DNA from 2 places in the Lysinibacillus sp. CNPSo 3705 genome. Region 2 is predicted to be linked to the other one. Evidence: riboswitches for the same ligand, from Rfam matches in the RefSeq annotation. Region 2 holds a riboswitch; the other holds the start of a gene.
What was found. A riboswitch is a leader RNA that binds a small molecule or an ion and turns the genes downstream of it on or off. The one in region 2 is predicted to bind FMN.

Region 1 (4,397 bases), on a different contig from region 2:
AGAGGATTCTTCCCCGAATCCACGAATCATTGATTTCTCCGTTACAAAAACAATGAATAGTAATAAAATTACAATCGTAATCATTGTAGAAATGAATGCAGTTACCGTTTTACTGCTCATTTCATTAATAAAAAATAAGCTAATCCAGCTAATGACGGTACAGGCAATGAGCGTTAATAAAATCGGGCTATTTTTCTGACTGGTCATTAAAAAGATAGTTATAAAGAGCACTCCAAAGTTTAAAAATAAAGATAGAAAAGAACGTACACCTTTTTTCCCACCAATAACAATCATTAATATGAATAAAATGGCCGTTAACCATACTAATACATTCATTATTTTGCCCTCTTTCGATTAATGAAAAAAATAGAAGTGTATAAACTGATCGGAATCGTTAAGACAACACCGATTCCCCCTGCTAGGGCTCTCGCTAATTCTAATGAAAGGTTCATGGAAAGTGTTTGCCCCAATGGATAAGAGTTTTTCAAATATAAAATCAACATAGGGATTGAGCCACAAATATAAACAAAAAACAAAATACTTGTAATCGTTCCCATAATGTCTTTCCCGATATCAATTCCTGAGGTTTTCAGTGCTTGGTCAGATAGATCTTGGTTTTGCTCAAATAAAGCGAACATTGAAGAAGCCATTGTGATGGAGACATCCATTACAGCTCCTAGTGCTCCAATAAATAACCCAGCCATAAAAATTACTCGATATGGGCGCGTTAAAAATTGCATCTCTTCATATCGAATTCCGTTCTCGTTTGTGATCCACAAAACTAAAGCGCTAATCAATAACGAAATAAATGTTCCAATAAGTGTTGCAACAATCCCCGCATATGTTTTCTCGTTCAAGCCGTTAATGAGAATTAAAGAAATGACTGTAAATAAAAGAACACATGCCCCGCTAATAACTATCAAATTTATATTGGAATGTATATATAAATCTAAAGCGTAGGATAAGACAAGAGAATTTACAACTAAACTGATGATAGAAAATAACCCTTGTCTTTTCCCAACAATCAGCAAAGCAACGATAAAAATCCACGCCACTATCAAGACAAACTGATCACGTTTTACGTCTAAAATTGTCCCAGTTAAATCTCCATTTTCGTTTGTATTTGCTTTTATAGAAACAAATAATTTATGTCCAACATGGTACTCTTGATCAAAGGCTCCAGATGCTGAATACTCATTGGTAAAATGAATAAGCTTACCTTTTTTTTCACCATTTTTTAATACAGCTGTAATTTGCTGAGTATATAAATGATCATCATTTTCATACATATCCGTTACAAGATTTGATTCTTTTAATTCTGTTTTTATAACTTCTGCAATTGGACGGTCATAAAATCCTTCATTGTGATAAACGAAAAAAACAGAAGCGATAAAGCAAATTGCGATAAAAGTATAAAATATGACTTTGTTAAACGATTTTTTTTTCAAGATGGTTTGCAATAAAAAAACCTCCAATGTGAGAAGGGAATCTAATCATATTCGTTGCGTTCATTGTTAATGTTAAGCAGATAAAAAAATGCCATTATAAAGTAACGTGCTAAATGACTAGAGGTTCCTTCATTTAAGAAAAAAACCAACGTTAGTACAAATTTATGAAAGCGAAATTAGGTAGAGAAAAAAATTTCTATTAAGAATTATCTGGATAATAAAATAAAATAGTGTTATCGTTAGAAATAGCTAAATAAAAATATCCTTCAGGGTAGGGTGAAATTCCCAATCGGCGGTGATGAAGAAATTCAAAGTCCGTGAGCGCAAGCTGATTTGGTGCAAATCCAAAACCGACAGTTATAGTCTGGATGGGAGAAGGGTAAAAGTATGAGCTTTTTAAATTCGCTTGAGTTTATAAGGTTTCTTTGAGTATGCTTTTATGTTAACTACTTCCCATTTTATAGCGGGAAGTAGTTTTTGTTTTATTTAGCTAAAAAATTGAATAGCAGTAGTTCTTCGGGGTAGGGTGAAATTCCCAATCGGCGGTGATGAAAAAATTCAAAGTCCGTGAGCGCAAGCTGATTTGGTGCGAATCCAAAACCGACAGTGACAGTCTGGATGGGAGAAGAACGATGAGATGACAGCCTATGGAAAAAATATTATATCCATAAGGTTTATTTGTTGACGTCTTATGTAGATAAACTCCCAAACCCCTTTCATGTAAGGGGTTTTTTGTTTGAACGGAAATTTATTAAATGATTGAAAGCAGGTGAAAAAATGTTTACAGGAATTGTTGAGGATATTGGTACCGTAAAAACCATGCAAAGTGATCGGCAAAGTATGAAAATTACCGTAATTTCAAAGCAAATGGTAGAGGATGTAAAGCTCGGAGACAGTATAGCGGTCAATGGTGTTTGTTTAACAGTGATACATTTTAATGAACAAGAGCTAACGATGGATGTAATGCCTGAAACAGTGAGCGCAACAAATTTACAGCAGCTCGTAGTTGGAGATCCGGTAAATTTAGAGCGCGCTATGTCGGCTAATGGACGTTTCGGTGGTCATTTTGTATCCGGACATGTAGACGGGATAGGGAAAATAGTGCGCAAGCGACCATTAGCAAATGCAGTCTATATTGATGTTGAACTATCGAAGGAGTTAACGAGCTACTGTATACCAAAGGGCTCCATTACAATCGACGGAACGAGTTTAACCCTCTTCCATGTCGAGAAAAACGGTATCACAGTATCACTGATACCTCACACATACAAGGAAACTATTTTAGGTATGAAAAAAATTGGTGATCTCGTCAATGTTGAAACCGATTTAGTTGGAAAATACATTTTGCATCAACTTAAGCGTGGACAGGAAGCACCAACCATTTCAAGAGACTTCTTAGCAAAAAACGGGTTTTAACTTCTAGTAGAGTCCAAATATCTGCAAGATTTTAGACGCAATTATGCCGAGGCATAATGGATCTAATACATTTTACGAGCTGGAGGTGGCGATATTGCTACATTCAATTGAAGAAGCATTAGAGGATTTAAAACAAGGGAAGATGATTATTGTAGTAGATGACGAGGACCGAGAAAACGAAGGGGACTTACTCGCACTTGCGGAATTTATGACCCCAGAAACGATTAATTTTATGGCGACTTATGGAAGAGGTCTTATTTGTACGCCGATTTCACAGGAGCTTGCACAAAAATTAGCATTAAAGCCTATGGTTAGTATTAATACAGATAATCATCAAACGGCATTTACCGTTAGTATTGATCATGTAGACACAACGACTGGAATTAGTGCCTTTGAACGGGCAATGACTATACAAAAAATGCTAGAACCACAAGCGAAAGCTACGGATTTTCGTAGACCCGGTCATGTATTCCCGTTAGTTGCAAAGGAAAATGGTGTATTAGAGCGTAGAGGGCATACAGAAGCTACAATTGATTTGGCCAAGCTTTGTCATAGTATTCCTGCGGGCATTATTTGTGAAATTATGGGGGACAATGGCAAAATGCTTCGCTTTAATGACCTTGTTAAATATGCAGCGCTACATCATTTAAAAATGATCTCCATAGAAGCATTGGCCACTTATCGTCGTCAACAAATAATGGAAGAAAATAAAATGTCTATATAAAAGGAGAAAAGAACAATGGTTAAAACATTTGAAGCACAATTGATTGGTACGGATTTAAAAATAGCAGTAGTAGTTGGTCGTTTCAACGAATTTATTACAAGCAAATTATTAGACGGTGCATTAGATGGTTTAAAGCGACATGGTGTGGATGAGAATTCTATCGATGTCGCATGGGTTCCTGGTGCATTTGAAGTTCCGTTCATTGCAAAACAGTTAGCCGAAACAAAGAAATATGATGCAATAATTGGATTAGGTACAGTAATCCGTGGCTCAACAACACATTATGATTATGTATGTAATGAATCAGCAAAAGGAATTGCTAATGTATCACTAACTACAAATGTACCTGTTATTTTTGGCATTGTTACTACAGAAAGTATTGAACAAGCGATTGAGCGTGCAGGGACTAAATCAGGAAATAAAGGCTATGATGCAGCGATGTCTGCTATTGAAATGGCGAATTTAAAGAAGATGATTGGATAAGTTTTTCTAATAATAGTATGAAAAATTCGTAGGTGAATTATTCTGAAAAAGCATTATGAACTTTAAAGTTTTCTTGCATATTTTTTTAGACCATGGGGAAAATAGCCGTAAGTGTATTTGTGTTATTACTCATAAATGTACTAATTAGGAGCTGACTCAGTAGGAGATGAGGGATATTTCTTCAATGCAACAAGAATTAAATTTGAAATCTTTGAAGTCACTATTTCAACGCTCTGCTGATGTAATATTCCAAGAATATTTATTTCAGCAACATAAAGTACATTTGATAAAATGTGAAGGAATGATGGATGAGCGGTTACTGCAGA
Region 2 (4,397 bases):
CAACATTCCCTTTATTTAACATTTTCAAGTGATAAATGATATCTCAAACATATATTGTTTAATTTTAATTCGGTGTAAATAGCGATTGTTGGATTTTTACTTTTTTGTGAAATAAGTAAGCTTCCTAAAGTCCATTGAAACAAGCCCAAGCAAAATCTATCACGCTCTGTAAGCTTTCTACGATTGTTGTTGTAAGCTGACTCAAAGTTGAAACAATTGAGTTACTTTTGGAATCTAAAAGCAACATACCAAAATGTCACCTTCGTACTTTAGTGGTATATAAAAAGAGGGAGGAATTGCCTCCCCTTATGTATGATGTTATAGGTATTGCTCTTAGCAAAAGAACCATCTTTCTTCGAAACATTCTATCAACCTCAATCAAACCTGCTAGTTCTAAATTCTGAATCAATGCACGAATTCTTCTCTCATTTCACAAACAACGTCAATTATCTCATTGTTGAATACAGTTGCAGGAGCATAACCAAACATCTTGCCTACGATATTTCAGATACACAACGAGCAAATTCAAATACACTTATAGGTAATGTATCATCCGTTGAGAAAAATTAGACCTTCTTCTCCCTCTCGATTGTATTGTAGAAGTGGTTTCTTACATGTATATCGCCCACAATATCTTTTAAGAAATTCCTTCGATTGAGATTCGTCAATATCTAGTAATTGTGTTACCTTAATACCATCTTGTTAGGTCAGTGTATATTGCTTAAATTCTGTAACTCTTTCTCATCTAAAAAATCTGCAATTGCAAATTTAAGCAACAAAAAACACCTCCTAGACTTTAACAGTCCAATGAGGTGTCATTACTTGAACACTATCCTAAATCAAACTTTATTCTAGAAATTAACTCATATACATAGAACGCTGATGATGAATCCATTTACGCATTGTTGTGAATAGTAATGCCATGAGAATAGTAATTAAAATACCTTTCACAATGTTAAATGGCAAAATACCAGCTACGATCATTTTATATAGTGAATCACCTACAACAGGCTCCATACCTAAAAAGTAAGTGTACATAGGTAAAAATACAACATAGTTAAGAATGCTCATTCCTACTGCCATTACAATTGTTCCAGCAGCTAAACCTCCGACAAGGCCTTTAACTGTTTTGGAGCGATTAAATACAAAGCTCACTGGTAGAATAAATAAAATACCTGTTGCAAAGTTCGCGATATGTCCTACCGGTACTCCCGTTGGCGTGCCTGAGAAAACCCAGTCCAACACATTTTTAAATAATTCTACTAAAATACCGGCTACAGGTCCCATAGTAATCGCCGCTAATAATGCTGGCATATCACTGAAGTCCACTTCCAAAAACGCTGGAAACGGCGGAATCGGGAAATTAAAAAGCATTAATAAAAACGAAATACTGCTCAGCATGCCAATCGTAATATACGATTGAAGTTTAACATTTTTCTTCATTGAAAACTCTCTCCTCTTTGCTGATTCAATCTCGCAAGAAGAAAGGTTACGACCTAATCGATCATCATCATGAAAAAACCCTTATGCAAAGAGCATAAGGGAGAATAGGCAAGATTAAAAAACGCCATTAATTAACTATTTTCTGAGCATACGCTGTGTGAAATCACATCGAAAAAACGCTCGTACATAGTTAAATTCATAACAATGAATGACGATCGTACCTCCATCTTCTCCCATCCAGACTTTAACTGTCGGCCTTGGAATCGCACCAAGTCAGCCATGCAAAAAAATATTTGCACAGGTCGCGGGCTGAAGAGCCTTTCGTAAATATGCGAGCTAATATGTCTTAAAGGAAACATTAGCGATTTACAACTCTATTACCGCCGGTCGGGATTTTCACCCTGCCCCGAAGATGAATCATTATTTTTTTGTTTCATAGCCTTACTATAATGAATTATTAGAGAAAAGTAAATAGCTTTGCTTAAAAAATTCCGATTAAACTTGTATGCTTTAAGCGCATGAAAAGAGCTTAAGTCCATATCCATCTCACCACCTATTGAGGTGAGAGACATTTCTGTACAGGATGCAGGATGCTTTGCTTTCGCTGCAATAATAAGAGCATTCACGCACATATAGTGGCGAGAATGCTCCAAAAAATTTCTTTAATTCTATTTTTGTTGTTAGGCTGTTTATGGCATATATCGTTTATTGGCTCCTACAGGCTTTGGCAAGAAGTTTTTTAAATCAAATCCTTCCCAGCTTTCCTGTACAACATTGTCTAGACGTATTTGTTGTTCAAAACTTGCAGCAGTAAGCATCATAGCTTCTATCATTTGAGTTGCACGAACAGTATCCATGGTCGTTAAATCAAGCGGCTCATCAAATGTAACAATAACACCTTCTGCTACTTCTTTCACACTGTATGTTATATTTTCCGGTACAACTGGAACGTATACATCATCATTTTTATTTCGCATAACGGTAAGCGCTTCTGTAACAGTGGAAAAAGTTTTACGAGTATCGGGTGATAAATATTCAGCTCCATTTTCATCTTTATATAAATAATAATTAAAATGATTTGCGCTTGTTAAGGTCATAGACTTACTTGGCTCTTCATCCTTAGAAAATTTGTAGGCTGTACCATCAGAATTTTCAAACTCAACATCTTTATACTCTGAATCTGAGAATGTATCCTGTAAAGTATCTAAATATTCTTTCGTATCTGCTGAAGCAACATCATAATCATTTTTCTTCGGCAAAACATGAACGAGTTTATCGCCCTTCTCCTTCAATTCTCCTTTATATGGATGATAGTTAGTAAAACCATTTGCTTTTTCATCAATTTGCGGCGCATACTTTTCATACATTTGTAATGTTGTAGGCTTTTTCTTCGGAAAATCAGTAGCTACTCGTTCATTTGGAATGATATACGTCATCGGCACGCTTTTCTTATCACGATTGGCCAAACCAATATGAAATACAACTGCATCTGTTAAATCTTCCGCATAAACAGATGATCGTAGAGACATGATCCTTGAATGTTCTGCTACGATGTTGTTGGATTCCATCATCTTATCATGGTTGATAGAGCTTTTCGCTACATGATCGTCTGGCGATATTGAATATTGAGAGGTTTCAGGCGCATTAGCCTGGTCTATTTTTGTATCATTATGATTTAGCAACGTCGAGCCTGTAAATACTGTTAAAGCGAAAACTGCTGCAACACTCATAAAAATTGGCCATTTATGAACTTTCTTCTTTGTTGCTGTCTCTGTACTTTCTTGTTGTGGAGGATTACCGTGTTGTTGCTCTTGTGCTGTTATTTCATCATCTATTGGTTGTTGTATAGCTCCTTGAAGATGAGCATTATCCTGCAAGCGAGCATCTGTCAATAATCGATTTAATATTTCTTCTTTTGAACGGCGGTCAGAAAGCTTAGGGGCATTATTTAATAGATGCTCAAGTTGGTCATCATCAAATTGGTTATGTGTCATTGCCATTTCGCCTCCTGTTCTCTAACCTGTTGTAGCTGTTGTCTTAAAAATTTAATAGCACGATGCTGAGTGGTTTTTACCTTCGCTTCTGTCCAATCTAGTATTTGTGCAGTTTCTGCAATCGATAAATCTTGAAAGTAGCGCATAATAATGACCATTTTTTGGTCACCAGTACAGTGTTCAAGTGCTGATTGTACCTGCATAAATTCATCACTGGCCTGCAGCACGTCTTCCGGTGATGGTGTGGTTGAATGTAGCTGTTCCGTTTCCCAATCAAAAAAATCAAGTGAATGTTTTTGGCGTACAGCCTGCTTTCTAAAATGATCAATAGCGACATTTTTAGCAATAGCAAAAAGCCAAGTCTTTTCGCTACTATTTCCTGCGAACTGATCATATGAGCGCAAAACGCGAACATAAACCTCATGCGCTAAATCCTCAGCAAGTGTACGGTTTTTTACTAAATAAATAAGAAACTGGAACACATCTTGATGATATGCATCGTATAATCGATGGAACACGGAGTCATTCAAAGCACTCCACCCCCGTTCTCTTTATATTTGTCGTCTAAATGTCCACAGAAGTTACATCCAATTAATACCACTCTTTATTAATATGAATCAAAAGGTAAATAAAAGGTGAAGGTAGTCCCCTCTTTTAGCACACTATCTACCATAATATTGCCCGAATGTGCCTTGACAATATTTCTAGCAATAGCTAAACCTAGGCCAGTTCCGCCTTTAGAACGTGTACGCGCCTTGTCTGCTTTATAGAAACGTTCAAAGACATATGGTAAGTCCTCTTGAGGAATACCATGCCCTGTATCCTGGACAGATATTTTGGCAAAGGTTGGCTCCTGCTCAACCTTCACTGTTACTGACCCTTCATCAGTATGACGGAGAGCATTATCCACTAAATTCGTTAATACTTGTTCAATTCGATCCTCATCTATACTAATCGAAG

Region 1: it holds a riboswitch for FMN, as region 2 does, so the genes downstream of both, ribE (riboflavin synthase) here and PVA17_RS04215 (ECF transporter S component) in region 2, are expected to answer to the same signal.

The regions. Positions count from the first base shown of each region.
Region 1 is NZ_JAQZSD010000006.1:82,627-87,023, reverse strand. It holds gene PVA17_RS03985 (YibE/F family protein) at 1-336, opposite strand, end outside; gene PVA17_RS03980 (YibE/F family protein) at 336-1,460, opposite strand; FMN riboswitch at 1,707-1,832, shown strand; FMN riboswitch at 1,957-2,082, shown strand; gene ribE (riboflavin synthase) at 2,226-2,864, shown strand; partial or broken gene ribB (3,4-dihydroxy-2-butanone-4-phosphate synthase) at 2,959-3,552, shown strand; gene ribH (6,7-dimethyl-8-ribityllumazine synthase) at 3,604-4,071, shown strand; gene PVA17_RS03960 (spore germination protein) at 4,256-4,397, shown strand, end outside.
Region 2 is NZ_JAQZSD010000007.1:30,430-34,826, forward strand. It holds gene PVA17_RS04215 (ECF transporter S component) at 859-1,443, opposite strand; FMN riboswitch at 1,665-1,861, opposite strand; gene PVA17_RS04220 (RNA polymerase subunit sigma) at 2,133-3,437, opposite strand; gene sigX (RNA polymerase sigma factor SigX) at 3,434-3,967, opposite strand; gene PVA17_RS04230 (ATP-binding protein) at 4,045-4,397, opposite strand, start outside.